Regions from separate parts of the Halobacillus sp. ABD4_316 genome, predicted to be linked through region 1. Evidence: riboswitches for the same ligand, from Rfam matches in the RefSeq annotation. Region 1 holds a riboswitch; each other region holds the start of a gene.
The links. Region 1 has a riboswitch for S-adenosylmethionine ahead of msrA (peptide-methionine (S)-S-oxide reductase MsrA). Riboswitches for the same ligand answer to the same signal wherever they lie in the genome.

Region 1 (7,804 bases):
GTATATTTTCCCTTGGAGTGGTGGTGTCCTGCTTGCCTGGGCCACGGTTCAGGGAGCGGCAGACAAGTATGACTTCCTCCCCGTCGTTTCGCCTGGTGAAGTATTCCCGTATGTGTTCCAAGGATGGCTCCTTCTGCTTGTTATGCTGATCGCAGCATGGACAGGATGGGGGCTCCGTTACACCGGGAAGAACGGCGAAGAAGTGAAGCCTGAAAAGTAAACAGGATCGTCAAAGATAGAAAAAGCGCAGAGATTCGTCTCTGCGCTTTTCAACTGTAGACAAGAGACTTGACTTGCCATCCAGTAGATCTGTAGGTGGTGTGCCTGGTCACGTTCCACTTATCGGCGGATACTTACCGCGGGCACGGCCTCGGTTCACTTGTATAGGAAGACCACCCAGCCAAGTTCCTCCGCAGAAAGGGAGTGGTCTCAGTTCCTGAAGGCCCGATAAAAAGCGGGGAATTTCAAGCCAGAGATTTACCTCTGCGTGTTTTTCTACGGGTTTATAAAGCTTCCACAGTTTCTTTCATTTGATCAAGGTGGCGGAGTTCGTGCCAGCCGATGAATTCAATCCACTGCACCAAGTCCATGTCTCCGAAAGCGGGGTGGGGAAACACACGGTTCTTCAATGTTTCTTCATCTTTGTTATGAATGAGGAATAACGTAGCTTCCCTTGTTTTTTTCAATCCACCCTCGGCTTCTGCAATCGTTTGGAACGTACCTTCAGGCCGGACGGACTCAGGGGCTTCCACCTTGTAGTCCCTTTCCGTCGTCCGGTGGATCGGTTTTTCGGAAGTCTGCTGGATATCTCCCTGCTTTACTGCCTGCTTGATCTGGTAGACGACAAGTTGTTCCATCAGGTACAGGTGCTCCAGAATTTCAAGGACCGACCATTTTCCTTCCCCGGGCTTCCGTGCTGCCATTTCGTCAGAGACGGAATGAGCATACTCCAACAGCTGTTTTCTTTTCTCATCAAGACCATACATAAACAGGTCCTCCTCGTCCTTAGGTTGTTTGAATAGATCAAATAGAATCATCATTCCCCTGCCAGGTGGTGATGAAACCTTTCCTCCATTGTAAACGTAAAACGATAGACAAAGGTTTCATAAATGGTCTAACCCACCCCGGGGTGTGGTATAGAACTATAACCTACATAAAAGGAGGAATCTGTCATGGCAGACTATTCGATTGAGGAGTTTATCAGGGCGACGAAACAGGATGATTCAGAAAATGATTATTTTGAGCTGGAAACCCCGCGTATTCTCGAGGTGAACCTGATGGATCAGGTCTGGGCGAAATCCGGGGCCATGATTTCCTATAATGGGAATATCAAGTTTGAGAGAGAAGGGATTCTGGAGCACGGTGTAGGAAAAATGTTCAAGAAGGCGTTGACGGGAGAAGGCAGTTCGCTGATGAAAGCGACAGGGCGCGGACGTTTGTATCTCGCTGATCAGGGGAAAAAGATTACGATTTTTGACTTGGATAATGAAACCATTACAGTCAACGGTAACGATCTTCTCGCCTTTGAGCCGAGCATCGACTGGGATATCAAGCTGATGAAAAAAGTGGCCGGGATGGTTTCCGGCGGTCTGTTTAACGTGACCTTGAATGGCAGCGGACGTGTGGCTGTCACCTCCCATTACGAACCACTGACATTGCTCGTACGCCCGGGAGAACCGGTTATTACGGATCCTCATGCGACCGTAGCCTGGTCCGGGCATTTGGAGCCGAATTTCAAGACGGATGTAAGCTTTAAAACGTTTATCGGACGGGGAAGCGGGGAATCTATTCAAATGCAGTTCGAAGGAGAAGGTTTTGTCATCGTCCAGCCGTATGAAGAAATTGAAACAACAGGCAGTCAGTAAGACTTTTCTTTTGCGTGGACTGGCATAGTCATGCTAAAGTGTGAATACAATGATGATACAAAAAGAATCATCATTTATCCTTTACTTCGTTACTGAAACGTAGTATATTGATAATCAACATTAAATAAATAACGGAAACTTCTTATCCAGAGAGGCGGAGGGACTGGCCCTTTGATGCCCGGCAACCATCGAATCAATCCACGGATTGACGAGAACGGTGCCAATTCCTGTAGGATGAACACCATCCTAAAAGATGAGAGGATCGTACGGATTGATACGAACCCCTTTTCTTATGTGGATAAGAAAAGGGGTTTTTTGCATATCAGCATACCCGTCATGGCTCTCGATAGAAGTTGCGTTAAAGGAAAGGGAAGATGTAGATATGGCAACAGCAATTTTCGGCGCAGGATGTTTTTGGGGAGTAGAAGCATTTTTTGAGAAATTCGAAGGGGTAACGGCAACAACCGTCGGTTACATCGGGGGACATCTCGAAAACCCTTCCTATGAAGAAGTGAAACAGGGAAATACCGGTCATGCGGAAGCTGTCCGTATCGAATATAATCCTGCTGTCATTACGTATGCCAAACTGGTCAATATCTTTTTTGAAGCTCACGACCCGACACAGGTAAATCGTCAGGGCATTGATGTAGGACATCAATACCGTTCAGTGATCTTCTATACAGATGCAAGCCAGAAGTACATTGCAGAAGAGAAAATCAAAGAATGGAGTGCCAAAGGCATCTTCAAGCGTTCAATCGCTACACAGGTGGAAGAGGCTTCCTCTTTCTTTGAAGCAGAAGAGCATCACCAGAAGTACATTCAAAAACATGGCTCCGCTGCCTGTTCCATCGGCTGATGAAAAGCCCCTCACTGAGGGGCTCAGCTTGTAGAGAAACCCCTGTTTCTTTACAAGCTTTTTTCTTTCTTCCCGCCAGGAGCGAAAGCCCCTTCCCTTTCCACGCAAGTGCGCAACAGCGCAGCCCGTGCCGTTCTTTTGAATCTGAGAACCTGCGTAGGGCACAAACTCTCTCCTCTATATTTTAACGTCGGCACGAGGAGCGTTCGGTGGTGACGCCCGCGGCATGCATCTACCGATAAGCGGAAAGTGGCCCTTCCCACGACTAATGGACAACTTTAACTGGTTAACACAGGATTTTTCTACAGCCAGAGCCCCTCAGTGAGGGGGCTTTTTTTATGGGGGAAAGTTCACTAGAATGGAGGAGATGAAGAGAGGAGGGAGAGGCTGTGTTGAATGATATCATCCTTATGGTCATGTGCGCCTTTATGGTTCTTGGAGCTCTTGATTACTACATATTGAATCACCGCCTTGCCTTAGGATGGCGTTTTTATGAAGCCTTTATGATGATGGGTCCTCTGGCCTTGTCCATGGTGGGGATCATCTCTCTGGCCCCGGTGCTGTCCAGATGGCTCGCGCCGGTCGTCACTCCATTGTTCCAGGCTGCAGGAGCTGATCCTTCGATGTTTGCTTCTATGCTGCTTGCCATTGATATGGGGGCTTATCCTCTGGCGGAATCGCTCGCGGCAGACAAAGAAGCGGCTGTTTTTTCGTGGGCTCTGCTTGGGACGATGATGGGCCCTACGCTTGTGTTTACCATTCCAGTTGCCTTGACCGTTGTAGCAAAAAAAGATCATCCTTTTTTCGCAAAGGGAATTCTTGCAGGAATGGTGACGATTCCAATCGGTTGTTTCATCGGCGGGTGGACAGCCGGCTATGAACCGGGGTGGATGCTTAGAAATCTGCTTCCGGCCATGATTCTATCCCTTTTCATCGCCGCCGGTCTCTGGCTCTTCACAGCCTTGACCATTCGTCTGTTTTCCTATTTCGGCAAAGCGGTCGAAATCATTATTATTTCAGGGCTTGCTCTCATCATTATTGAAACGTTAACAGGTATAACGGTTCTCCCCGGTATGGCTCCGTTATCAGAAGGGATGCTCATCGTGGGTAAAATCACTGTCACACTTGCAGGGGCTTATCCGCTGGTGGCGTTTATCAGCAGGCACGGCGAAAAAGTGCTCACCCGTGCGGGAAGACGTCTCGGGATGAACGCGGTATCGATGACAGGATTCATCGCATCGCTTGCTCATCATTTGCCGATGCTTGCCGTCATGAAGGACATGGACGATAGAGGGAAGACCATCAATGCGGCCTTTGCAGTCAGCGGAGCATTCGTATTCGGAAGCCACTTCGCATTTGTGGCCGGCGTCCAGCCGGACATGATACTTCCGGTGATCGTGGGCAAATTAAGTGCAGGTATTCTTGCTGTGAGTTTAGCCCTGATTCTAACGAGACAAGACGTTTCATTTTATGAAGAAGAAGATTCTTCGTATAATGAAGATTGAAATTGATCATAAAGGAGTTTTTCAAATGACGACAGATATGCGCAGACAATTTGACCAATACATCGAGAAATTCAAACAGAATGCCTCCCAGGAAGTTCAGGACAAAATGAACGACGCCATTAATGAATTGGAAGCCTCTGAAGAGGGGAACGGTCTTTCCAAAGGAGAAAAAGCCCCGGACTTCATCCTTCCAGATGCCAAAGGTGGTCAGGTTCAGCTTTCCGAACAGCTGAAGCAGGGTCCTGCTATCGTAACTTTCTACCGCGGCGGCTGGTGCCCTTACTGCAACATGGAGCTGCGTGCCTATCAGGAAATCATGGATGATATTCATAATGAAGGAGCTCAGCTGATTGCTATCAGCCCGCAGACGCCGGATCAATCCATGACTACTCAGGAGAAAAACGACCTGGAGTATCACGTTTTGAGTGATGTTGGAAACAAAGTTGCTCAGCAGTTCAACCTTGTTTATGAGCTTCCGGATTATCTTGTAGATGTGTATAAGGATAAAGGATTGAATGTAGACAAGCATAATGGAGACGATTCCTGGACGCTTCCAGTATCCGCTACCTACATTATTGATACAGATGGTACGGTTGTATACGAATATACAAAATCTGACTATAAAGACCGTGCAGAACCTTCTGAAGTTCTCCAAGAGCTGAAAAAAGTAAACGCATAAGTCCAAAAAGATGCCCTCCATGGATGTGGAGGGCGTTTTTTTATGAGTGGAAAAATCCGAAAAGGTAGAAGCCGGCTGCCAGCATCAGCAGGACACTGACCTGGATGCAGATGCCAATGATGGAACAGATTTTTCCTGCCGTCGCAAAGTGCCGGCCGTTTTCTTTTTCCTCCTCTTCGCTGCGTAAGAAGGCATTGGCCATCACGATGCCGATGATGCCTGTTATTAATCCGGCGAGAGGGAGGAAGATGGACATGATGCCCAGTACGAGGGATGTCACAGCCTTTTGATACATAGAATGCTCCTCTCCTCCAAACAACCTTAGGGAGGTTATTTGGTATATCGGTTCGCATAGCTGCTGGCGGCGATTGAGTCGGGCTTGATTTTTGGTTCCATCCCAAGGGATTCAATCCTGGCCACCATTTCATTTACATACACTCTTGTCCGGTTCCGGTCACCGGAACCTATATCAATGTGTCCTTCCATTGTAAATGTCGCACCTTTGTAGATGTGAGGGAGGACAATATCAATTAACTCATTTTTCCGTTCTTCTGTAAAAAGGGAGGCAACCCGCTCTGTTAAAGATGTTTCATAGGAAATCCGCTCATGCAGGGTAGTCATTTCCCTGGGGATGACTTCTTTGCGGTAACAGGCCCAGGCCCCTTTTCCTACCCGCTGAATGACGACTCCGGTAATAAACAGCGTGCGGGAAGGGTGGACTTGTGAATCTGTTCCTACCATTAAACGGTAATTCCCGACAGGCTCCCGTTTCATAAATGTTAAAATATGTGAGAACACTTCTGCAAATCCCATTTTTTTATGCGTGAGGTTTTGAAACAAATCGAGCTGGTGCACATGTGCCATCTCCTTTTTTATTTCTAGGCAGTGGAGTGTGGGGGATAAGTGTATTCCCTTTTTTCTCCTTGGGCAATCCTTGATTGTCCTGCCGTGAAACTGTCTCCATCCAAGCAGCTGTGACCATTCTGTTATTAGGATATTCATAGACCTGCTTGAAAGATAACATGTTTTTAAATAGAGTATGTGTGCATTCTGCGCAATTTATGTAAAAAATAGTCAATGTGCAGAGGAAGGGGAGTGAAAGGACTGGATAACCTGGATCCATATCCTGCCCGTTGGAGAAAATGCATGGCACTGGAAAAAGGGCCCTGGTGGTGAGTGAAACAGGCCCTAGAAAATAAAAATCCAGCAAAGAATAATAGTGATCACAAAAGTGATCGCGTAGATCGTGGAGAGTAAAGGAATGCTTCCTTGATCTTTTTTATCGGATTTCAAGTGCTGCAGATCCTCTTCCGGGGTCAGCTGGTTTTCCGACTTGTCCATGTTTTTGGCAATGACAACCGTACTGACCAAAGCGGTAATCGACAAAACAATGATGATGGCATAGTACAAAGGATACATTGAACATCCGCCCCCTGATTAAAGTCTTACCTTCATTATAATAGAAAGCGGGCGGATGTTGGAAATGTTCCTGATTTACATATGTTCCGGCGCAGCCATTCCAAGCAGACGCAGCCCTTCCTTCAGTACGACGGCAAATGCGTAAACGAGCGTCAGGCGTTCCTGTTGGGAAGCGGAGCCGATAATTTTTGATTTGGCATAAAAGTGATTGAATGTTCGGGCAAGGTCCAGCAGGTAACGGGCAATTTTAGAGGGATCATTGGTCGTACAGGCCATTTGAGTCATTTCTGGAAATGCACGGACCGCCTTTACTAATGGCCAGGCTTCAGGGTCGTCAACCGCCGGCTGCGGAGTGTCTGCCGAAAATCCGCCTTTACGTAAAAGCGAGCATGCGCGGGCATGAGTGTACTGCAGATATGGACCGGTATTTCCTTCAAAAGTAAGCATATCCTCGAGAGAAAATTCAATATCATGACGTCGATCCTGCTTTAAATCGTGAAAAATCACGGCTCCAACTCCGACTTGGCGCGCTGTTTCTTCAGGATTCGTGAGGTTGGGATTTTTCTCTTTCATATTCAAGAGTGCCTGCGCTACGGCTTCCTTCAGAGCTTCTTCCAACAAAACCGTCTTCCCTTTTCTCGTAGACATCTTTTTTCCATGCTGCAGAATCATCCCGAACGAGACATGCTCCAATCGGTCTGCCCACTCAAACCCGGCCTTTTTCAATACAAGCTTCATCTGCTGAAAATGAAGGGACTGTTCACTGCCAACAACATACAGACTTTTTTCGAAAGGATAAGACTGATAGCGGTCGATGGCGGCAGCGAGATCACGGGTGGCATACGTAGTGGTGCCGTTGCTTTTACGGATCAGACAAGGGGGCATTGTATCGCCCAGTTGAACCACATCCGCTCCTTCTGATGTTTCCAACAGACCCTTTTCCTCCAAAAGTTTGATGACAGGCTCCATTTTGTCCGTATAATAAGCCTCACCGCGAGTCCAATCAAAATCCACTCCAAGCATTTCATATAACGTGTTGAATTCGTTCAGGGAGGCTTCGCGGAACCAGTTCCAAAGGGTGAGCGCCTCCGGGTCCTGGGATTCCAGCTTCTTGAACCATTCTCTGCCTTCTTCAATGAGGGAAGGTTCTTCCTCGGCAGCTTCGTGAAATGTCACATATAGCTTAGTCAGTTCCTTGATTGGATCAGCTTCGACGACATCTGGATCGCCCCAGCGGGTGTAGGCGGCCAGAAGTTTCCCGAACTGTGTCCCGTAATCTCCGATGTAGTTGACCTTTACGGGAGTATAGCCGCACTTGTCCATGAGATTGGCCAGGGCGTTTCCAATGACGGTGGAGCGGAGGTGACCCATGGAGAAGGGTTTGGCGATGTTCGGAGAGGACATATCTAAGACTACGTTTTTCCCCTCCCCAAAGGTATGGCTGCCATAAGCTTCAGGGTCCTCAAGAACTTGATTCAAC
Region 2 (7,804 bases), on a different contig from region 1:
CAAGGTCCGCTTCAATCGCGTAGTTCGTGTTAATCGCTACAAGGACTTCTTCCTCTTTGTTGTACACTTCAGGAAGGCCGGCTGCGTCCACGCCGGTATCAAACTGAAGGTTTTTAGGGTTCTCGACAATATCATTGACCGTGGCATCCACTTTTTCTACACTCTCATCCAGTTTGATCAACCCTTCTTTTTCAAGAAGTGTCAATACACGGCCGTGGGTGGATACAGAACGGCTCATGACGAACTCGGTACCTTCTTCTACGTCTTCAAGGTTGTCATACTTTTGGGAGTACACACCGATCGGCTCAATGTGAATCCCGCCGAGATTGGCAAAATCGTAATCATCATTATCCTGCTCTTGAAGTTCCATATAAGGAATCGTCTGGAAATAGTTTGCATCAATACGTCCTTCGGCCAAATCCTGGTTTGGAAGGATGTAATCCTGGTATTCCTCGATATTTAACGTGATCCCTTCTTCTTCAAGAAGCGGCTTTGCTTCTTCAAGAACTTCAGCGTGAGGAACACTTGTTGCTCCTACTGTAATTTCCGTATTTCCTTCACCGCTGGAGGAATCTTCCTCAGAAGAACCGCAGGCGGCAAGAACAAGAACGAATAACAGCGCAACCGCTGTTGTCCAGATTTTTTTCATGAATAATCTCTCCCTTTTGTTTTTTATCTTTTGTCCAATTTACGGGAAGCATAATCACCGATGAATTGGAAAATAAACACAATAATAATGATAAGCACCGTGCAAATGAAGACCACATCAAAATTACTACGCTGGAAACCGTAGAAATAAGCAAAGTCTCCAAGACCACCGGCACCAATCGCACCCGCCACGGCGGTATAACCAATCAGTGCAATGGCGGTCACCGTAATTCCTGAAATAAGGGCAGGCATGGATTCAGGCAGCAGGACTTTGAAGATGATCGTTGATGATTTAGCCCCCATCGCCTTCGCTGCCTCTACGACACCTTTTTCCACTTCCTTCAATGCAATCTCAACAAGTCTCGCGTAAAACGGAGCTCCTCCGATAATTAACGCCGGAAGGGCTGCGTTCGGACCGCGGATCGTTCCAATCAAGAAGTCTGTAAACGGGAACAGAAGCAGGATCAATATAATAAAAGGAATGGCACGGAAAATGTTTACGACAGAAGCTGTCACTGCATTGACCACTTTGTTCTGCCAGAGCCCTCCCGGACCAGATAAATAAAGCAGCAGGCCGAGCAGAATCCCGAGGATAAATGTGCCGGCTACGGAAATCAGAGTCATATACAACGTTTCATTTGTTGCTGTAATCATGTCTTCCATGCGTACGTTTGGCAGTAATCCATTAAGCATCCGGGTTCACCTCCACTTCCACAGAAGTCGAGCGTATATATTCGATTGCCCGGGCTGCTTCCTCATCGTCTCCTTCAAACTGAACAAACATCGTTCCGTAAGCTCCTTTTTGCGTCTGCGTGATCTTCCCGTGAAGAATATTCACATCCAGGACGAACTTCCTGGAGACCTCACTGATCAGCGCTTGGTTGGTACTCTCTCCTACAAAATGCAGCCGGACAATTTTTCCGGACTGGTACTTATCTTTGATCAATTTCAGAGAGTGCTCTTTTTCCTGATCACCCATCACCTGATCGACGAATTTCTTCGTCACTGGCTGATCTGGATGAAGAAATACGTCCAGAACATCTCCCTTTTCAACGATTTTCCCCTGCTCCATGACTGCCACCTGATGACAGATCTTACGAATGACATGCATTTCGTGAGTAATCAAAACTATGGTCAGTCCGAGTTTTTCATTGATGTCTACAAGAAGATCCAATATGGAGTCTGTCGTTTCCGGATCCAGAGCGGATGTCGCTTCATCACAAAGGAGGACTTTCGGGTTGTTGGCCAGCGCCCTGGCAATTCCTACACGCTGTTTCTGTCCACCACTCAACTGGGATGGGTAGGAGTTTCCTCTGCCGGATAAACCGACCAGATCGATCAGTTCGTTCACTCTTTTGCTCCGTTCTTCCTTTGGTACACCGGCAATTTCCAACGGAAAAGCGATGTTATCATAAACCGTTCTGGACCAAAGCAGGTTGAAGTGCTGAAAAATCATTCCGATATCCTGGCGGGCGATACGCAGTTTATTCTTACTGAGGCCCGTTAAATCCTGATCACCGACGTGGATGCTGCCCTCTGTTGGATCCTCCAGTCGGTTCAACAGCCGGATAAAAGTACTTTTACCCGCTCCACTATAACCAATGACACCGTAGATTTCCCCTTTATTTATTGTAAGGCTTAAGCCATCAACAGCTTTCACTTCCCGATCCTTCGTTTGAAAAACTTTAGAAAGATCCTTAATTGTAATCATGATGTGTTCCCTCCCATTCAAAAAACGCCATTCTGTTCGAGAACAGAATGGCGTTTCAATAACAATGTATCTTCTGTTCTCTCATCTGTCAGAGCTGTTATGCTCTGCAGGATTTGGCACCTTGACAGGTCGGTTACACCTGCTGGTTGCCGGGCATCGTAGGGCCAGTCCCTCCGCCACTCTGGATAAGAGATTTTAGCTTATTAAATTATTACTGCTTTAATTCATTTCATAACTACAAAGTGGATTTTAGCACTCTGCCACCAGCGTGTCAACATAAATGAGCCACTTTTCAGAAAAGAAGAACATCTGGATATGCAAAAAAGTCTCTCCTAAAATAGAAGAGACTTTAGTGGATCTCATCTATCAAAGCTTTACGCTCCGCAGGATTTAGCACCGTGCTTTTGCCGGTTGCCGGGTTTCAAAGGGCCAGTCCCTCCACCACTCTGGATAAGTTATGATGTCGCTGTGAAATTATATGTTATGTTAGCATGGAGTCTATACGGACGTCAAAGATAATAATCAGGTATATTTTTACAGTAAGGAGATGAAATCATGAAGGAACGTGCTCCTCAATTTGAGCTTTCTTATATAAATCAGCCCTCCACCTATCGTCTGAGCGACCATTTCGGAAAGGTGATCGTCCTGACTTTCTGGGCATCCTGGTGTCCTGACTGCGGGAGAGACTTACCTAAAAAAGAGCAGCTCTTTGAAACGATGGACAAAGAAAAAGTGGAGCTGGTTACGATTAACGTTCCCGGTCGTGAACGCAGCCCTGATGCCGGAAAGGAATATGCTGAAAAATTTCTTAACCAGCCTACCTTGATTGATGATGGGCGAAGCTTATACGATACGTTCGGCTGCAAGGGCGTCCCTTCCACTATTATCATAGATCAGGAAGGCAGGGTCCACGAATCGTTCGGTGATAAAGCTTCCTTTCTCGATATCGTCCAGTCCCTGGGGGAAATTGTTTAATCATCAAAACAGCGGAAGGCCTCCCACCCGCTTATCACTGGTCATACGGCCGATGAATAAAACCCGCCCTGTTTATGCAGGACGGGTTTTTTACCGTTTTTATCTTGTCATTTCCCGGGGAATAAAGGCGGGTTATAGATAGGGAATGATCTTTTCATACATGTGTGGGACGGATTGAAAAGCATAGACCTTTTCAAGAACTTCTCCTTTATGGGTAATCAAGAGGCATGGAACACTTTCCACTCGATATTGTTCCATCAATGCAGGATGCAGAGAGGCGTTCATTTCCGAGAATAGTGTTTTTTTATACATCTCTTCCAACGTTATCAGCATCTTGCGGGCAAGGTGGCACGTCCCGCAAAAAGGGCTGTGAATAAATGTCATCGTTTTTTCATCCGAGGACAGCACCCAGGCTGCCTCATTTTGTATTAAATTCTGCAAAGCTTCCTCCTAAATTAAATACATCGACTTCACGCTGAAATGACGGCTTAACAGGGCACGGGCGAGTTCCGGCTCGGGAGTAGCCGCCACTTCTCTAAAGGCTTTATCAATATAAATATGCTCTGCGTGCGGAAGTTCCTCTGTCAGCATCTTCCGTAGTTTAAAACCGGAATCATCTTCATCCACAAGGATATAGACCGATCGTTCATCCAGGTTATGTTCAAAGATCATTTCTTCCATTCGCTCAATACCGAGCGTCCCATGGGTACAGATGATTTCGATTTTCTCATCCAGTACTTTGTTCAATTTCTTCTTATCTGTAATCCCTTCAACAATCAAAATCCGTTCTCCATCCATCTTCATCACCTACTATATAGAAACAGACCATGCCATATGGCATGGTCTGAACATGATTAAGATCAAGCACGATCATGTCAGACAAGGAATCATCAGTCCTGCCTGTACAACGGGCTTACTTGTTTTGATTAATCTTCATCAATCATCGCTTCATATTCTTCAGAAGACATCAGCTGCTCAACTTCTGAAGAATCGCTTGGTTCAACAACAACCATCCAGGCTTTATCATAAGGAGACTCATTCACAAACTCAGGGCTGTCTTCCAAATCTTCATTCACTTCTACAACTTTACCGCTGATCGGTGCATATAATTCGGAAACGGTTTTTACAGATTCCACACTTCCGAAAGGCTCGTCTGTTTTTAGTTCTTCTCCCACTTCAGGAAGCTCAACAAAAACGATGTCGCCAAGTTCAGATTGAGCAAAATCCGTGATTCCGACTCTGACTTTTTCTCCTTCTTCTTTCACCCATTCGTGTTCCTGAGAATAACGTAGATCTTTTGGTAAGCTCATATTCGATTACCTCCACAGTTCTTGTTTTTGTTTAATGACAGTTATAAACATAAAAGCCTTCTGCTTTTATTTCCAATGTTCTGCTCATCGGCCCCAGACGTTTTCAAATTCATCGGCTTTGAAACCAACAGTGACATTTGTTCCATCAGTGACGATGGGCCGTTTGATGAGCATCCCGTCTGAAGCGAGCAGGCGCAGCATTTCTTCTTCATCTGCATCTTTCAGCTTTTCCTTCAGGTTTAACTCCCGATACTTCTTCCCACTGGTGTTGAAAAATTTCTTAACCGGTCGTTCACTCCTGGCCGTGAGGTCCTTCAACTCTTCCTGTGAAGGGGGATGTTCAACAATATGTACAGATTCGTAAGGAACCCCTTCATCATCCAGCCATTTTTTCGCTTTTTTACAAGTACCGCAGTTTGGGTACCAGTAGAAGGTAACAGGCATATGCTCCTCCTCCTTCCAACTTGTTACGTCTTATTTTATCACAATGGAGACAATCTTTTCATTGAAAATTACTTTTCCCTCCAATTCCTTTTTCATTCTTTTACATCCTTCCTTCTCTTTATTCAAATGCCTCCAAAAACACTTTTTCCCGGGAAAATTGAATGTCCCTGTGAGGAGAGGATCCCTTCCTCTCTACATGCCAAAAGCCCGCACTTTCAAGTGCGGGCTGGTCACTGATTTATACGTAATATCTTTCGGACTCAATTAATCCCTGGGCAATTTCCCGCTTCTTCGGAATGACGTTCGTCGGTGTATGACGTGTCAGTTTACGAAGAGCACCAAGCATCATACGCAGGGAGTCGCCGGTTTCAGACGCAATCAACGTTTCTTTCGCATGGGCCTCGATTCTGTTAAAGGCTTCCTGTACATACACCTGCGTGTAGAGGAGCTTCTGCTTATTCTTTTCTTCACCAGAACGATGGATGGCTTTCTCCGTACGAAGCAGGGCTGATTCCATGTTATAGATTTCACCGACCATATCAGCGATATTGACGAGCACTTCCTGTTCTTTATCGAGCTTTTCTCCGTACTTCTGAGCGGCAAGGCCGGCGGCAAGAAGTCCGATTTTCTTGGCATTTTTAACTAAATACTTCTCCTGCTCCAATGGCTCCAAACCAGGTTCTTCCGGCATCATCATCATGATTTCCTCCTGGAGTGTCTGAGCTTTTTGGAGGAGAGGAAGTTCCCCTTTCATCGCTTTCTTAAGCAGTGTACCCGGGACGATCATCCGGTTGATTTCATTCGTTCCTTCAAAAATACGGTTGATCCGGGAATCGCGGTACATCCTTTCAACTTCGTACTCCGCCATGAAACCATAACCCCCGTGGATTTGTACGGCTTCATCGGAAGCAAAGTCGAGCAGTTCGGTACCGAACACTTTATTCAAGGAGCATTCAATCGCATATTCAGCAATAACCTTCGCAACAGCTGCCCCGTCTTTCAGCTCTTCATCAGTAAGTTTGCCCATGCTCTGTTCAAACAGCCCGACGGTCCGGTAAACGGAACTTTCATTGGCATACGTGTTTGCGGCAACCGAACCAATTTTCTCCTGGATCAATGGGAACTGTGCAATCGGAGTTTTAAACTGTTTTCTTTCTTTGGCGTATTTCACAGACAGTTCAATCGCCCGTTTCGCTCCGCCAACACCACCGATGGCCAGCTTGTAGCGACCAACATTCAGTATGTTAAAGGCAATAACATGGCCTTTTCCGATGTCCCCAAGGACGTTTTCCACCGGAACTTCTGCATCTTCAAGAATCAATGTACGGGTGGAAGAACTCTTAATTCCCATTTTCTTCTCTTCCGGACCGGTAGATACACCTGGATACTCTCTCTCTACAATAAATGCTGTGAATTTGTCTCCATCAATCTTGGCATACACAACAAATACATCAGCAAAGGCGGAGTTGGTAATCCACTGTTTTTCCCCGTTCAAAATGTAGTGGGTGCCAGCTTCATTAAGCTTCGCTGTCGTTTTAGCTCCAAGTGCATCAGACCCTGATCCCGGCTCTGTCAGGGCATAAGCGGCAATCTTTTCACCTGTAGCGAGTACAGGGAGGTATTTATTTTTCTGATCATGATTCCCGAAGAACACAATAGGAAGAGACCCGATCCCCACGTGCGCACCATGAGTGACGGAAAACCCGCCGGCACGGGAGAACTTCTCCGTAATTAAGGATGAACTGATTTTATCCAGCTGGAGACCGCCATATTCTTCAGGTACATCGGCACCGAGCAGTCCAAGATCGCCCGCTTTCTTCAAAAGAGCGACAGAATGTTCAAACTCATGGTTTTCCAGATTCTCAATCTTTGGAACAACTTCACCAAGAACAAAGTCTTCAGCCGTCTTGGCAATCATCAAATGTTCATCTGTAAAGTCCTCCGGGGTAATGACCTGATCGGCCGTTACATCCTCGACAATAAATCCGCCACCTTTAATCATCTCTTTTAATTCACTCATTGGTTGAGCCTCCCCATTAGATTAATTCAAATACCCCGGCAGCACCCATACCGCCGCCGATACACATCGTTACGACACCAAATTGCTCGTTTCTTCTCTTCATTTCATGGATAAGACTCAGCGTCAATTTCGTCCCTGTACAGCCCAGCGGATGGCCAAGGGCAATCGCTCCTCCATTGACATTGACTTTCTCAGGATCAAGACCCAGCTCACGTATGACGCGCAGCGACTGAGAAGCAAACGCTTCATTCAGTTCAAATAGACCAATATCCTGAATGGACAACCCTGCCATTTTCAATGCTTTAGGCACCGCTTCAATGGGGCCGACCCCCATAATTTCTGGTTCTACACCTGCGACAGCAAAAGATCGGAATTTCACGAGTGGCTCGAGCCCCTCTGACTTCGCTTTCTCATGATCCATCACCAGAACGGATGCAGCGCCGTCGCTCATCTGTGAAGAGTTTCCTGCTGTCACGGAACCTCTGGTAGAAAATGCCGGCTTCAGCTTTGCGAGTATTTCCTGTCTTGTGCCGGGACGGACTCCTTCATCGACTGTAAACATCGTTTTCGTTTCCCTCACTTTGTGATCAGCACCAAGTTCTCGGTTTGTCACTTCCACCGGTACGATTTCGTCCTCGAATTTCCCTTCCTGAATCGCACGTGCCGCACGTTCATGACTCTGAACAGCAAAAGCAT
Region 3 (7,804 bases), on a different contig from region 1:
GAAGCTTGATCCTGTCCAATTGGCAATCGTGATGCTTTCAAGTCCGATCAGTCCCTGTAAAATACCCCAGCCAATCAGAATGGCGATCATAATGATGGAGAGGTGAAAGGATAACGGCTCGATGGATTCAGGACGGAGAGTCATTTTCCCGGCAGGTTCACGATTCTGATATTCCATAATGCCACTCTTCCGCAGTTCAGAAAATCCATCAACATCCTTGATGACCTCGGTCTTGTTGTTCCGGACCGCCCAGTTAATCAAGATAATACCAAAGATGACCCCTGATAAAACACCCACAGTGGCCAGGCCGATCGCTAAATCGAAGGCTTCTGAAAAACCTAGCTCTTCAAATGTACTTGCCATTCCCGCCGCTGTACCGTGTCCTCCTTCAAAAGCCACTTCAATAAGAGCACCGGCCATCGCTGGAATATCGAAAAAGGGTGTTAAAATCAGCAGTACGACTAACAAGCCGATGACATACTGTCCCCACCCGACGGCCCAGCCAAAGGCAAGCTGAGGGCCGCCGTAGGTCCAGACGTCTTTCAATTTAGGCATAGCCGCTCCCAAGAAGAGAGAAGCAAAAACTACGTTAATCATTAACCCTGGAAGGGCTGACCAAACCTGGATAATCGTATCTGTCATAATGCCGTTCGTTAAGAAATGCCCTTCTGACACAAATTGGGCTGCAATTTTCCCAAGCACCTGCGGACCTAATAATAAAGCTATAAAGCCGCCGATAATCGATGCCGGCAGAAAAAGATCCTGAAATATTTTCACTTTTACTCTGATAATCTTCCCGATGATAAGAAATACACCAATGTATAATAGCGCAAAACCTATTTGTTCCGGACTCATTATCCCATCACCCCGCTGTTTTTAAACTTCAATTCATGAATAACCTTTTCCCCCGATTCCCGCTGAAAAAAGAGTTTTAAACGCTTATGAAAAAAGAAAGACTTTTCAATCATTTCCTTTGAAAAGTCTTTCTTTCTTATACCTCCTATCCTAGATCCCAACCGATCCCCTCTATGGAAATCATCCTCTTTCCTGAACCTGATGACAGGCACTGTTCCTGAACGAAATCGATGATTTTTTGGAGGTGTGGATTCTGAGGGGGTTGTGGCCTTATACGATTCATCAACAAAAGCCGAATTGAAAACGAAATGAACTTCGACCATGGGTAACTTCAGCAAAGAACGAGGTTTACGTTTCATCATCGAATGGGGAATGCTTTACCTACATGTATAATTCGGTCTGTATTATTCCGGCTGCCTTAGTAAAAATAATAGAAAACCCATCTGCTTCTCTATCTTTTCAGCGACTGTGATATTCATCTATACCATAGTTCATATCCTGTCATAGAATGAACTATCTTGATATTGAGGAGGTATATGGTATGAATCATAAACCGTGTAAAAAGGATTGTCATCCCGATGTGGATGTAATCACCTGCAGCTGCTGTGTTACTGGACTAGCTAATGTCATCTCCAGCCGTTTCCGCTGCGGAGATACGATTGGCATCACTTTCTTCGTAGAAGAAGGAGCAGGCATTTTTGTCGGCAGGTATCGAGGACTGGAAGACTATGTTCTTGAAATCGATGATCTACTTGTACCTGGGACAACCAGTTTCATTCCACTATGTGATGTAGGAAGTGTCGAAAAAGGCCTTCCGCTGCAGGAGGAACCTATGCAGATCAGCAAGGTCACCAGGGTGACAGAGTAAACGTATAGATCGACCCTCTCATTGAACAAAGAAAAGGGAGCCACTTTTATCGTGCTCCCTTTTTTTCGTGATGTAATCTGAAATGTCTTCACTCATCCTGATGCATTAGTGGCTCCAGTTCAGCTAGTAAGCGAGTGGTTTCATCCAACAGCTCTTGGTATTGCACAATGCCGGTGATCAATACGGCTGTGTAGACGCCTGTACCCAGTATAAATAAAACTCCCTTCCAAAAAGGATTCAGACTCGTATCCCTCTCTTTGATGCTGGATTTCAATCTTATAAGTTTAGATAGAGGGAAATAGAACAATAGCAGGATATAAGAAAGGAAGGCCGCATACATTTGTCTTAATTGTTTTTCATTCACCCAGAGATACGTCAGTTCTTCCGGCTTGTCCTCCAGCGACTTCCAGCTTATAACAGTTTGATGAACGGTGCTTCCTCTCCAATTATATTCTTCGACCCTCGTTGTCTGATCTCCCAACTCTTTGACGCCTACCCCAAAAGGAGCGGGAGTATCTCCGAATGATACGACATGATACACAATAAAGATAAGAATGATGAATAGAAAATGGATTGCTTTGTACATGCTCTCCTCCTCTCCCACCTTGAGACAACACTTTCATCTTCTATTGAATCTATTTCTCTAAGGTTTCCATCAATATGTAAAAGTACCGGGGATCACCTGTGTTGAAGTACGTATACCACGCTTCCAGGGTTCTTTCCGAAAAAACGTCCAAGTGCTTAAGTATAAGATTCGCAAATAAAAGGGCTCCTGCAGAGCTGGCTGTTATAAGGTTCTGATCCGCTACGGCCTTTACGTCCTTATAATAAGCCTCCCCATCATAGTTCGGACTGACCATTTTAAGATATTCAAGACTGTTGCTGGTATGGAAACGATTGTTTAACAAACCGGCTTCAGCAAGCATCGGTGTGGCCCCACAAATGGCAGCAACCGTCGCCCCACAGTCCAGAAGCTTCGCTGCTTTATGTATGATGGGTTGATGGATACATCGGTTCCACGTATCTGCTCCAGGCAGCAGCAAAACGGTCGAAGGAGAAAGGAGGATCTCATCCGTGGTTATATCAGGTGTAATCCTCATCCCTCCTTTTGTCGTAATTGTTTCTTTTCCTGCCCCTGCCACCTGAAGTGAAACATCTTCCCGTCTTCTTTTAAAGTACTGCCCCGAGTTCAACTCAGCGGTTACATAGCCAAGTTCCCAGTCTGCCAAGGTATCTAAAGCATAGACATAAACGTTCATTCTACCAACCTCCATTTTTTACGCACTTCCCACCACAACCCCTAAGACAGAAAAACCATTCCTGTTAAGACAGAACACATCGCCTGCTCCCCCATACAAAACCTTCTATAAGGGACTACGAAATGCCTTGTATAAAGTTTCATAATGAAGAGAACCCCTCCACCTATAAGTCTACGTTCATTTTCCCATTATCGTCGAAACGGCGCTGCCTTCTTAACTTCCGCTTTTAAATACCGGTGTATTTTTTCCGAAAATTCTATTGATTCTCACTATATTTTCCTGTAATGTATAACGCAAGCGAAAGGATACACGTTGATCAAACGGATCAGCTGCTTTAAAAATTACATACGAACTTATCCAGAGAGGTGTAGGGACTGGCCCTTTGATACCTCAGCAACCAGCCATTGGCACGGTGCTAAATCCAGAAGGCAGTTATACTGCCTTGAAGATAAGGAGTCTTAGATAAATGGAAGGCCCCTTATCAAAGGAGGTCTTTTTTTAATGGAAATATACACCACTTCTTCTGTTAAAAAGAGCTCCATCAGAATCTGTGAGTCAGCATATTCCTTTAGAAGGATGAGCTTTCTAATATATTTATTCAATACCAAATGGAAAGGTTGTTGTGAAATGAAACGATCATTAGAGCAGAGGTTACAGGATGGACCCGTCATTTGTGGAGAAGGTTACTTGTTTGAATTGGAGCGCCGCGGCTATTTACAAGCTGGATCCTTCGTACCGGAAGTAGCGCTGGATAACCCGGAGGCACTCAAACAGACTTATCGAGACTATATGCTTGCGGGCTCCGACGTTGTGTTAGCATTCACGTATAACGGTCACCGCGAAAAAATGAGAATTATTGGAAAAGAAGAATTACTGGAACCGCTCAACCGTCAGGCAATTCGTCTGGCTAAAGAGGTGGCTCAAGAGCATCCAGAGGAAGAAGCTCTTGTGGCTGGGAACGTTTCCAATACCAACCTGTTCAATCCGGATGATCCTGAAGCTGTTGAGAAAACAAGGAGCATGTTTGCAGAGATGATCGGCTGGTGTAAAGAGGAAGGTGTAGATTTCGTGAATGGTGAAACCTTCTACTACTATGAAGAAGCTCTGATTGCTCTTGAAGAAATTCAAAAGCAGGACCTCCCTGCTGTCATCACATTCGGTCTGATGGGGGAGAACGTCTTGCGGGATGGCTATGAAGTCGAAGAGGCCTGCCGCTTATTAGAAGAAAAAGGGGCGCTCGTTGTAGGAATGAACTGTTTCCGCGGTCCGGCAACGATGCAGCCGTACGTTGAGAAAATCCGTAAAACCGTGGACGGTTATGTTGGGGCCCTTCCAATCCCTTACCGGACAACGGAGGAGCATCCTACTTTCTTCAACCTGCCGGACGGTGGCTGTGCCTGCACGCTCCCAACGGAAACAACGTTCCCAACATCTCTCGACCCGCTCTATACGAACCGCTATGAACTGGCGGAATGGGCTAAGGAAGCTCACGGTATCGGTGTGAACTACCTGGGACTCTGCTGTGGAGCGTCTCCGGCTATGCTTCGTGAAGTAGTCGAAACTGTCGGACGCACAGCTGTAAACTCCACGTATTCACCAGATATGAAGAAACACTTCCTATTCGGCAGTGATGACACGCTGCAGGATCATATAACATCGTATAAAACAAAAGCCTAAGCAAAAAAAACGCCTGTCCTACTTGGACAGGCGGCTTTATTAAAACGAAAACGGCAAGGCTCACAATGCATTTGGATTCCCCTGGTTTTCTTCCCTTTTGTATAAGGTGCGTCCTTCCTTAATTGTTTCTTCAATCTGTATTTCTTTGATCTGCATGGGGTCTACTTGGAAGGGGCTCTGATCAAGGATGACCAAATCAGCTAGCTTCCCTGCATGAAGGCTTCCTTTTGTCTCTTCTTCTCCATATTGATAGGCGGCATGAATCGTAACGGCTTGAAGAGCTTCATACACGGTCGTACGCTGTTCTGCTCCAATCGTTACTCCTGTTCTCGTTTTTCTATTCACAGCACTCCAGATCGTTTGAAGCATGTTCGGCTTGATAACAGGAGCGTCCTGATGGAAATTGACAGGAAGACCTTTCTTTATGGCTGATTTAGCCGGACTGATCCGGTTTCCCCGCTCTTCACCGAGGTTTTTCAAGTGGACATCTCCCCAGTAATATGTATGATCAACAAACATAGAGGGGATCATTCCAATCTTCTTCATTTCATCCAGCTGATCATCACGGACGGTCTGGCAGTGAATCATGACCGGTCTGAGCACATCTTTCTCCGGATCTTCCGTTTCTTCTACAGAAGCTTTATAGCTTCTCAGCAGCTGATCGGCTGCTGCATCTCCATTGCAGTGAGTTAACAATTGAACATCGTCTTGAACTGCCTGTTTTGTAAACTGCTTCACCTGCTCATCGCTGTACCAGGCACTGCCTCTATACGTTTCCTCTCCTTCATAAGGTTCCGTAAGCCAGGCTGTTTTCCCCTGCGGAGAGCCATCTAAGAACATTTTGTATCCACCAAGCTTCAAGCGTTTATGGTATTGCTTCGCATAAAGAGGGTTGGATGCAAAGATCTCATTCGGATTGGTGTCCATAAGAGGGTAGGATACGACATCAATAAGCAGTCGGTCCTCTTCAGCTAAGGCTTTACACAACTCGACGAACTGCTGAGAGGCGGCTCCATCCTGCACAGTTGTTATCCCATTCTGTATATAAACGCTCTGTCCTTCTTCCACCATCTTCAAAGCATCCATTTCCATCCCTTGTTGCAGATACGGTTGAATTAATGAAAGACTTGTTTCCTCAAAATATCCGTTTGGTTCCATACTTTCTGCCATCCGGCCAATGGTTCCACCTTCGACTTCCTCCGTTTCGGAATCAACGCCTGCCATTTGCAGAAGAGCGTCGTTAGCACAACCCATGTGAGCGGAAGCGTGAAAAACAAAGAGAGGTCGATCTGTGATCTCGTTCAGGATATCCTTGGCAGGGTGGTGTCCCTCATCCAATATCGTGTGATCATAGCCAAACCCAATAATCACTCCGTCTTGTTCGTCTTCCTGCTGCTCTATGTATTGACGAAGCGTGCGCTTGACATCTTCATAGTTTTCGCAGCCGCTCAGATCTGCCATCCGGGAAACCGGACCTACAAAAGAGATATGCCCGTGGGGGTCAATAAACGAAGGCATTAACGTTTTCCCTTTCAAGTCCACTTTTTCCACCTCTGATGGATGTGCTTCCTTCTCGATTTCCTGAAGTGCGCCCTTACGTTTAATCCATCCATCCTCGATTAAAATCGATTCGACAAACGTATTTTCCTCTTCCATAGTAAGAATATTTCCTCCGTAGTAAATCGTCTGCATGGTCATGTCTCCTCTTGTAATCGTCTAGGTCATGGGGGAAAGGTTCTAATGGTTTGATGTCCATTTTCCCCTTAAGTAATGAAGAGGATAGTATAACATGAGGAAAAAATGACCAAAAAGAGACTTTACACCGGGTTCCTTGCTCCTATTCTTTTAGGTCACCCTATTCATCCATCATGCACACATTTCCTCTTCCAAACCTCCCCTGTATGTTCATAATTCGTCTACTCTGCTCCGTTCTTCTTTTTAAACACCCGGGTCCTTTATACAGGAAAACGGCTGATCCGCTTTCGGGTCAGCCGTTCTGTGCAGGTCTCGGCAATCTTTGCATCATCATCCATACAGACGCCGTTTTTTTAGAAAAGAAGGAACAGAATCTATCCAATCCTTCCATATTCTGATAGCATTCCATATATCAAATCGTATGGAGGAAGTCACAATGAGTCAAAAGTCTGCTCTTTTTTCAATCGGTACAGGCGCCGCTTTATGGGGAATGATCGGTTTTTTCGTCACGTATTTGTACAACATCGGGTTCACTCCTGCACAAGTCGTGTCGCTGAGGGTTTTATCAGCCAGCCTGCTTCTGGGGATTTACCTATTATCAAAAGACCGCCGCTTCTTTAAAATAAAAGCAGGCGACAGCCGATACTTTATCGGGACGGGGATCATCAGTATCGTCCTCTTTAACTGGTGCTTGTTCAGTGCGATTGAGGAAACGTCTATTTCTGTAGCATCCATCCTTCTCTACACAGCTCCGGCGTTTGTCACAATGCTTTCAAGACTGATTTTCAAAGAATCATTGACGTTGCGGAAAGTCTCTGCTCTTTTGATTACCTTTCTTGGCTGTGCCCTTGTCGTCGGCTTTGTTCCACATTCAGAACAATCCATTTCCATGTATGGACTGATTCTTGGACTTGGATCAGGATTCTTTTATGCGTTATACAGTATTTTCGGGAAGTTTGCCCTTGTGCACTATGATTCACTGACGGTTACCTTTTATACGTTTGTATTCGCATCAATCGCTATCGTGCCATTCAGCGGCCTTTGGAATGAGGCTTCTTTATTTTCAACCGTATCCACATGGCTCTATGTACTGGGGCTGGGGCTCTTATCTACGATGCTTCCGTTTATTCTATACACGAAAGGTTTGAGTTTCATAGAATCGAGCAAGGCCTCCATTATCGCTACCATTGAACCAGTGGTCGCCACACTCATGGGTTTTCTCGTCTTTCGGGAGCAGTTGACCTTTTGGCAGTACGCAGGGGTCGGCCTCGTCATTACGGCTGTCATCGTCGTACAGGAATCAAAGAAAAACAGCAGCGCCACCCACCGGGAAACGGAAAGATCAGCCGTCAACCAGCTTCGGGGTTGATGGATCCTTCATTTCACAGCCGTCTATTTCTACATAAAAAGGAACCGTTCATTTTATTCAATGAACGGTTCTTTTTATATG
Region 4 (7,804 bases), on a different contig from region 1:
GTATGGAGAAATAAAAGCCGTCAAAACGATGGAACCATTGTCTGTGAACAATTTGGATACTTCACCGATCCGACGGATGTTCTCTGTCCGGTCGGCTTCAGAAAAACCAAGATCCCGATTTAATCCATGACGAACGTTATCCCCGTCAAGCAGGTAGGTTTGGATGCCGTGCTCAAAAAGAAGGCGGTTCAAATGGTTGGCAATGCTGGATTTACCAGCCCCTGAGAGACCGGTGAACCAGAGCACACCACTGAAATGACCATTTTTACTCCGGTAATCCTTTTTTTGGACGGCAGCTTCATGCCATGTTAAATTCGTTGCCATTCCATTCACCCCTTTACATCCGCTGTCTGTTGTTTAAGCCCTTCAATCAGCACTTCCACGACCTCCGGACGGCTGAACGTTTTCGGTGGTTTCTGGCCGCTCCGAAGCAGCTCGCGCACTTTTGTTCCTGATAAAATTACGTGATGCTCCTTGCTGTGGGGGCAGGTTTTATGAGAAGCCATTGCTTCACAGGCTTTGCAGTAGAAGCTGTGCTCAAAAAAGACCGGGGTTATTTCCAGCTCTCCTTCTTCAAAGTGGCTGAAGATTTTTTGAGCGTCATATGTACCATAGTAATCGCCGACACCTGCATGATCCCTCCCGACTATGAAATGGGAGCAGCCGAAATTCTTCCGGACAATCGCATGGAAGATGGCTTCCCGCGGGCCTGCATAGCGCATGGCCGCATTAAAAACAGCCAGCGTCACCCGGTTTTCCGGATAATATTCATCCAAGAGTACCTCATAACTTCTCATGCGCACATCACTCGGGATATCGTCGCTTTTCGTTTCTCCTACGAGCGGATTCAGAAATAGTCCATCTACGCTTTCCAGGGCCGCTTTTTGGATATATTCATGAGCACGGTGAACAGGATTACGCGTTTGGAAACCGACAACCTTTTCCCATCCGGCCTGTTGGAATCGTTCTCTTGTCTCTTCGGGATCAAGGTAGTAATGGTCTGAATGCTCCCGCTCCGGACGATGGAATACTTCAATTCTGCCACCGACATAATAATCCGGGCGCTTGTAAAGTTTACTGACCCCCGGGTGAGCGTCTTCTGTCGTTAAGTAAACCTTTGCAGCTTCTTTCTGTTTATCCGGCTTGTAAATGTCTTCGATTTCGATCACACCGTAGATTGCCCCATCTTTCACAAGAGCCGCTTGACCATGTAACGAACGGGCCTGCTCTTCAGAAACAGGCAGTGTGATCGGGAGACTCCAGGGAGTGCCGTCTTTCAAACGAAGATTTTCAACGACGTGATCATAATCTTCCCTTGTTAAAAATCCTTGAAGCGGACTGTATGCCCCATTAGCGATTAAATCGATATCACTCAACGCCATCGCATCAAGCTCGATCCTTTGTTCCGGAAGCGTATCCGGCTGTGCTGTAAAACGATTGATTAACTGCCCGCCATGCGGTTGAATAATGGACATCATTCATCTCTCCTTTATTGTTTCGTATCTCCCGCTGTGTGGAGTCCACACTCGGTTTTATCAAATCCCTGCCATCTTCCTGAACGGCCGTCATCCAGCGCTTTCGCTGTGCAGGGGATGCAGCCGACACTTGGATAGCTTTGGTCATGTAATTCATTGTAATCCAAGCTATTTAGTCGGATATAAGTCCATACGTCTTCCCATGTCCAGTGAATTAAGGGGCATACCTTGATGGACTGGAAGCGTTCGTCCTTGTTGACGAAGTTCGTATGACTCCGGCTTGCAGATTGTTCTCTTCTTAATCCCGACATCCAGGCCGCCGCTCCTGTCAGGGCTTCTTCCAGCGGTTTGATTTTTCTGATGGCACAGCATTGGTCGGGATTCCTTTTCCAAAGGGCCGGACCATATTCCTCTGCCTGTTCTTCCACTGTCAATTCCGGCTTTTTCATATGGATGTTCAAATCCGGATACCTCTTTTTCACTTTGTCTATCAAATCATAGGTTTCCTGGAAATGAAGTCCAGTGTCCAGAAAAACGACGTCGGCATCCGGCTGTGCCTTTGCAATGAAGTCAAGCAGTACGATCGCTTCAGCACCGAAGCTGCACGCATAAACGAGCTGTTTTCCATAATGCCCGTAAGCCCATTGAATCACACTCTCTGCCCCTTTGTGTCCATCATCAATATCCATATGAAGTAAAGGATCCCCGGTGAATGTTCCATATGTCGGTGCACTCGTATTCATAAGCTCCTCCTTTCTTATCTTCAACAAAAAAACCTTTCTTCTGATGGTAAGAAGAAAGGAGAGTCATTATACATGATTCAACCGTTCTTCTTATCCTTCCAAGTGTTGATCACCTGCTGGAATTGGCACAGCTTCTGTTCATGACGACAGATCCGTTGCCGAGGCTTCCAAGGGCCAGTCCCTCCACCTCTCTCGATAAGAAAAATGTTTCCAGATTTTGTTCAAAAGATTTGATTCAAATATTAGACCCGATTTAAAGATATGTCAACATGCATTTTAAATATTACTAGTTTTCTGTTTATTTTATTGTAAACCATTGACAAATCGTCATCCATGTTTTAGCTTTGAATATATTATTCATGTACTTAGGAATTCCGCTTTCAGCGCGGGCTACATATATCCTTATAAAGAGCCGGGGGAGGAAACTGGTCTGATGATCCCGCAGCAACCTCACATTGGAAAAGGTGCTCATTCCAGCAGACGGTGGTCTGAAAGATAAGGAGAGGAAGCTTGACCTCTTCTGGATGAAGAGGTTTTTTTGTGCCTCTTCATGGTTAAAACCAAGTAATCTTATGTGTTTAATCAAAAGGAGAGGTACGATGAAGAAATTACTTATATTTTCACTGGTTGGATTCTTTGCTCAATTGATGGATGGAGCCCTCGGAATGGGATTTGGTTTAAGCTCCTCCACCATCCTCCTCGCCTATGGAATGGCTCCGGCGGTGGCCTCCGCCTCTATTCATTTGTCCCAGATTGCTACAACGGCAGCTTCCGGGTTTTCCCATTATAAATTCGGCAACGTGGATAAGCGTCTCGTTTTGACTCTTGCTCTCCCCGGAGGGATCAGTGCCTTTGCCGGGGCTGCTCTGCTCAGCTGGATTCCAGGTGAGCTGATCCGTCCGTACATTTCCGTTTTTTTACTAGGGCTTGGCGTTTATGTGGTCATCCGCTTTTTACTGATGAATCGAGTGAAGCCCTTGCATACAGAAAAAAGACCATTTCGACGGCGCTTCTTGTTTCCCTTAGGTTTTCTGGGCGGTTTTCTTGATGCCGTGGGCGGCGGGGGTTGGGGGCCGGTAAATACACCTGTTCTCTTATCCAGCAAAGGAATCCTTCCCAGAAAAGTCATCGGCACCGTAGATACAAGTGAATTCATCGTTACTTTATCTGCTACGGCCGGCTTCCTGATCTTCCTTGGGTGGGAAGAGCTGAGCTGGATGCTTGTGCTCGCCTTTGTGATCGGTGGCGTTATTGCAGCCCCCCTCGCTGCCTGGCTTGTGAAAAAACTCCCCCCTCTCGTGCTTGGGGTAGCGGCGGGTGGATTTATCATTTTGACGAACAGCCGGACCCTGCTCACCTATGCCACATGGAGTGAACAGACCTTAGTTATCATCTACAGCCTGCTTCTTGCCGGATATGCTGCTGCCGTTATCTTCTCAGTTCGAAAATATATTCAACGGCACCGGCACCCGCAGACGGAAACACGGTTAAAAAAAGCGCAGTTCTAATGGAGAACTGCGCTTTCAGCTTATAGAATGACAAGCTTAGAAAACAAACCGCCAAGGCGTTTGTCTAATGGTCGATCAATATCCTCTGTGAAACCATTTCTTTCATCTCCGCTCCTGCATTCAGACCATAGACCATTACAAAAGGCTGCCGGGAAAAATCCCGACAGCCTGCGAACGCTGTTCTAAATCCAGAAGCGCTGCATTTTATTCGATAGAGAAGATATAGCTGTAAATCGGCTGGCCACCATGGTGGATTTCCACCTCTAAATCTTCAAAGGTTTCTTCCACATAAGCTTCCAGTTCAGCCACATCCTTATCGTCCACATCTTCCCCTGTAAGAATAGTAAGGATTTCATCTTCATCCTCATCAATCATCTGGTTCAGCAGTGTTTTCGCTGTTGTGAGGGCGTCTTTATCGGTAGCTGATATCTTCCCGTCGGAAATCCCCATAAAATGACCCTTTTCAATATCAAGTCCGTCAATCTGGGTGTCCCGGACGGCATAGGTAATCTGCCCCGTCTTCACTTCTGACATCAAACTGGTCATTTCTTCTTTGTTCGTATCGAGATCTGCTTCAGGATTGAAACCAAGCATAGCACTCATCCCTTGAGGAATGGTCTTCGTCGGGATGACAGCCACTTCCGCTTCCGCCATCTCTGCAGCCTGTTCTGCTGCCATCACGATGTTTTTGTTATTCGGAAGAATGAACACACGTTCTGCATGCGCTTCTTTAATAGCCTCCGATAAGTCCTGGGTACTAGGATTCATCGTTTGACCACCCTGGATGATTACTGTGGCTCCGAGGCTTTCGAAAAGTTTCTTCATCCCCTCGCCCATACTGACGGTGACAATACCATATGGCGCTTTTTTCTCAGGCACGGCTTTTTCTTTCTTATTACCTACGAGGGACGTATGCTGCTCCCTCATGTTTTCAATCTTCATATTGATCAGGCTTCCATACTTCTGTCCAAGCGTCATAGCTTCACCCGGGTACTCGACATGGACGTGAACTTTGACCAGTTCTTCGTCAGACACGACGAGCAGGGAATCACCGAATTCACTCAGCTGATTACGGAAAGCTTCTTCATCATAAGGATTCTCAGCAAGCTTATCCTCTTCGAATTTCACCATGAACTCCGTACAATAGCCGTAATGGATATCTTCGGTATTCATGAAATCCTGGGCAAGTTTATGGTGTTCGGCGTTTACCATTTCATTCATGGAAACCAATTCTTCAAGATCCGGCATTTCCTCGCCTTTCAAGTTGGCCAGAAATCCTTCATAAATGGTAACGAGTCCCTGGCCCCCGCTGTCGACCACACCGACTTCCTTTAGAACCGGAAGAAGTTCTGGTGTCCGCTTCAAGGAAGCTTTGGCTGCTTTTACGACACCTTCCATGAAAGGAATGAAGTCCTCTTCTTTTTCAGCGATTTCCACAGATGCTTCCGCTGCTTCACGGGCAACAGTTAAGATCGTTCCTTCCACAGGTTTCATCACAGCTTTATAAGCTGTTTTCACACCACCCTGCAGGGCCTCAGAGAAATCCCGGGTCGTTAACACTTCTTTATTCTCAATGGCTTTTGCAAAGCCGCGGAAGACCTGGGAAAGAATTACTCCTGAATTTCCACGCGCACCCATAAGAAGACCTTTGGACAGGGAAGTGGAAACTGCTCCTGCATGGTCCTGGGAAACGTTTCTCACCTCGTCCGCTCCGGAGGTCATGGAAAGATTCATATTTGTTCCTGTATCCCCGTCAGGTACAGGAAATACATTCAGCGCATCGATCATCTGCGAATTCTGCTTTAAATAATGCGCTCCTTGTAAAATCATCTCGGCTAATGTTCTGCCGTCAAGCTTTTGTAACGTCACACTTACTTCCTCCTTTGACTGCAACTGCAACCTATTCGCTTGTCACGCGGACTCCCTGGATGAAAATATTGACAGAGTCAACGGACAATCCGACTGTTTTGTTTAATGTGTATTTTACTTGGGATTGGACGTTATGAGCGACTTCCGATATCTTTGTACCGTAGCTCACAATAATATACATATCAATGTGGAGGCGATCTTCTTCCTGTCTGACAACGACACCCCGGGAAAAGTTCTCTTTACGGAGCATTTCAGCCAGCCCGTCCCGCAGCTGGTTTTTAGAAGCCATGCCGACGATTCCGTAGCACTCTACAGCTGCTCCTCCAGCAATCGTTGAAATAACTTCATTGCTAATCGTTATATGGCCGTATTGGTTGTTCAAATCCACAGACATATAGATCCTCCTTTAGATTCCTCAATTTCTCTCCTAATTATAACACAAGTGAAGGGTGTTGAATTTGTGTTGACTGTTGAAAATAAGCCGGTTATCCCCTAATATACTTTGAAACAATTCAATCTGTCTGTCAAGAAAAAATTCTTGATATAATTGTCCGGAGATTATTGCAAAGCCTACATACATATGATAAAGTTACTAAGTATCTGATGATTTTTGTATGTAACAGGAGGGATTTTCATGGCACGAAGAAGTGTTCTATCTGGTAAAGGTACACGCGCAGGTAACCACCGTTCACACGCGATGAACGCTAATAAACGTAAATTCAAAGCAAATGTTCAAAAAGTACGTATCCTTGTGGATGGCAAGCCTCAGAAAGTTTACGTAACAGCGCGTGAACTTAAATCTGGTAAAGTCCAGCGCGTATAATGACAAGTTGAAAAAAGCACCCGTTCTGCGGGTGCTTTTTTTCTTGCCTTTATATGATTATGGCAGTCCCCGGGACCATCTCCTCCATTCCCAAAGACCACCGAATCGCATCAGGGCCTTCCGGGAGACACTTATTCTCTCCCTTCAGGCACGTATGACCCGGAGCTAATCCTTTTTAAAAGTACTTATGACTGCGCGCACTATCCCCCCGACAAAACGCGGGAGTTTAATGGTGTAAAATTTCAAAAGAGCCCCCTCCTCCTAAGTGAACTAATGCGAACGCCCTTTTCCGTGATCCATTGAGTCTGTACTTCTTATTACTAAGAGTATGCCTGACTCAAATGAAAAAGTACCTGTATCTTCAACGAGCCTGTTGGAGATGCATAAGGTGGACCCGAAGGGCAGATACGCCCGGGAAAGTGGATAATAAAAGCCGTTGAGCGTAAGCTCCTTCACCTCCAGGGTCACAGGAAGAAAAGATAGATAGGGATACTGTGGGTCCTCTTTGATTTTATGCGAACCGGACCCTGCTATTTCCACCTGGTTCTGATGATCCACAATAACCGCCTTCACCCCTTTTTTCATTAACGGATACAACAGCTGAATGTTCGCCTGGGAATGATCCATCCTTCCCCCTGTTACTCCGAGTAATACGATATGCTCGGCTTTCCGGTTCAGTGCCTCATTGATCGCAAGCTCCAAATCTGTCTCATCCTTTTCGTCCGGATAGGTATGTATCTTCCGGGCCTCATCTTTAATCTTCTGATAGGAAGCAGCGCTGACGGAGTCGAAATCGCCGATGGCCACATCAGGGGTTATTCCGGCTTCTACAAGCACTTCTGCTCCCTGATCTGCTCCGATCCATTCTACATCTTCCTCTGCCCATCTTTGGAAGCTGGGAATATAGGCTTTCGGCCCTCCGCCGACTACGATAACTTTTTTCACGTATGCTCACCCTTTCTATAGAAAAAGCCCAAAGGATTCTGACCAATCCTCTGAGCTCTTTCGACTAAGACTCTACATGCAGAGTCACTTGGTTCCCGCTGTGATTTACAACGAGGCGCGGATCCTTTCAATGGCTTGTTTTCTGTCCGATTGATTAAAGACCGCACTGCCTGCCACAAGAACATCAGCACCCGCTTCTGTGCAGAGACGGGCGGTCTTCTCGTTGACACCGCCGTCCACTTCAATTTCATAGGAAAGTCCGGCATCGCTTCTTAATTGAGCCACCTGACTGATTTTATCAAGCACATCAGGAATAAATGCCTGACCGCCAAATCCTGGATTCACAGTCATCAATAGAACAAGATCCACATCCTTAAGAACCGGACGGATCATTTCGACCGGTGTCCCCGGATTGATGACCACGCCCGCTTTCACTCCGAA

Region 2: linked by a shared signal. The riboswitch ahead of ACXAJH_RS12090 (methionine ABC transporter ATP-binding protein) and the one ahead of msrA (peptide-methionine (S)-S-oxide reductase MsrA) in region 1 are both predicted to bind S-adenosylmethionine.
Region 3: linked by a shared signal. The riboswitch ahead of ACXAJH_RS04475 (homocysteine S-methyltransferase family protein) and the one ahead of msrA (peptide-methionine (S)-S-oxide reductase MsrA) in region 1 are both predicted to bind S-adenosylmethionine.
Region 4: linked by a shared signal. The riboswitch ahead of ACXAJH_RS02025 (phosphoadenylyl-sulfate reductase) and the one ahead of msrA (peptide-methionine (S)-S-oxide reductase MsrA) in region 1 are both predicted to bind S-adenosylmethionine.

What each region holds. Positions count from the first base shown of each region.
Region 1 is NZ_JBSWZA010000003.1:164,791-172,594, reverse strand. It holds gene ACXAJH_RS13430 (Na+/H+ antiporter NhaC family protein) at 1-220, shown strand, start outside; gene ACXAJH_RS13425 (DinB family protein) at 504-1,040, opposite strand; gene ACXAJH_RS13420 (AIM24 family protein) at 1,173-1,865, shown strand; SAM riboswitch class I at 2,005-2,125, shown strand; gene msrA (peptide-methionine (S)-S-oxide reductase MsrA) at 2,248-2,721, shown strand; gene eutH (ethanolamine utilization protein EutH) at 3,111-4,226, shown strand; gene ACXAJH_RS13405 (peroxiredoxin-like family protein) at 4,252-4,905, shown strand; gene ACXAJH_RS13400 (DUF4190 domain-containing protein) at 4,946-5,200, opposite strand; gene ACXAJH_RS13395 (ribonuclease H-like YkuK family protein) at 5,236-5,718, opposite strand; gene ACXAJH_RS13390 (hypothetical protein) at 6,094-6,324, opposite strand; gene argS (arginine--tRNA ligase) at 6,400-7,804, opposite strand, start outside.
Region 2 is NZ_JBSWZA010000002.1:1,038,747-1,046,550, reverse strand. It holds gene ACXAJH_RS12100 (MetQ/NlpA family ABC transporter substrate-binding protein) at 1-649, opposite strand, end outside; gene ACXAJH_RS12095 (methionine ABC transporter permease) at 673-1,341, opposite strand; gene ACXAJH_RS12090 (methionine ABC transporter ATP-binding protein) at 1,334-2,359, opposite strand; SAM riboswitch class I at 2,438-2,551, opposite strand; SAM riboswitch class I at 2,716-2,816, opposite strand; gene ACXAJH_RS12085 (TlpA family protein disulfide reductase) at 2,915-3,334, shown strand; gene ACXAJH_RS12080 (thioredoxin family protein) at 3,467-3,775, opposite strand; gene ACXAJH_RS12075 (toprim domain-containing protein) at 3,785-4,132, opposite strand; gene gcvH (glycine cleavage system protein GcvH) at 4,261-4,644, opposite strand; gene ACXAJH_RS12065 (arsenate reductase family protein) at 4,729-5,088, opposite strand; gene ACXAJH_RS12060 (acyl-CoA dehydrogenase family protein) at 5,327-7,108, opposite strand; gene ACXAJH_RS12055 (acetyl-CoA C-acetyltransferase) at 7,125-7,804, opposite strand, start outside.
Region 3 is NZ_JBSWZA010000001.1:819,948-827,751, forward strand. It holds gene ACXAJH_RS04450 (sodium/glutamate symporter) at 1-855, opposite strand, end outside; gene ACXAJH_RS04455 (hypothetical protein) at 855-1,217, opposite strand; gene ACXAJH_RS04460 (hypothetical protein) at 1,397-1,723, shown strand; gene ACXAJH_RS04465 (hypothetical protein) at 1,812-2,309, opposite strand; gene ACXAJH_RS04470 (DJ-1/PfpI family protein) at 2,359-2,982, opposite strand; SAM riboswitch class I at 3,333-3,437, shown strand; gene ACXAJH_RS04475 (homocysteine S-methyltransferase family protein) at 3,610-4,659, shown strand; gene ACXAJH_RS04480 (amidohydrolase) at 4,720-6,351, opposite strand; gene ACXAJH_RS04485 (DMT family transporter) at 6,791-7,723, shown strand.
Region 4 is NZ_JBSWZA010000001.1:357,484-365,287, reverse strand. It holds gene cysC (adenylyl-sulfate kinase) at 1-324, opposite strand, end outside; gene sat (sulfate adenylyltransferase) at 330-1,475, opposite strand; gene ACXAJH_RS02025 (phosphoadenylyl-sulfate reductase) at 1,490-2,218, opposite strand; SAM riboswitch class I at 2,306-2,420, opposite strand; SAM riboswitch class I at 2,618-2,720, shown strand; gene ACXAJH_RS02020 (sulfite exporter TauE/SafE family protein) at 2,818-3,726, shown strand; gene ACXAJH_RS02015 (DAK2 domain-containing protein) at 3,931-5,595, opposite strand; gene ACXAJH_RS02010 (Asp23/Gls24 family envelope stress response protein) at 5,627-5,989, opposite strand; gene rpmB (50S ribosomal protein L28) at 6,230-6,418, shown strand; gene spoVM (stage V sporulation protein SpoVM) at 6,584-6,664, opposite strand; gene ACXAJH_RS01995 (thiamine diphosphokinase) at 6,689-7,363, opposite strand; gene rpe (ribulose-phosphate 3-epimerase) at 7,469-7,804, opposite strand, start outside.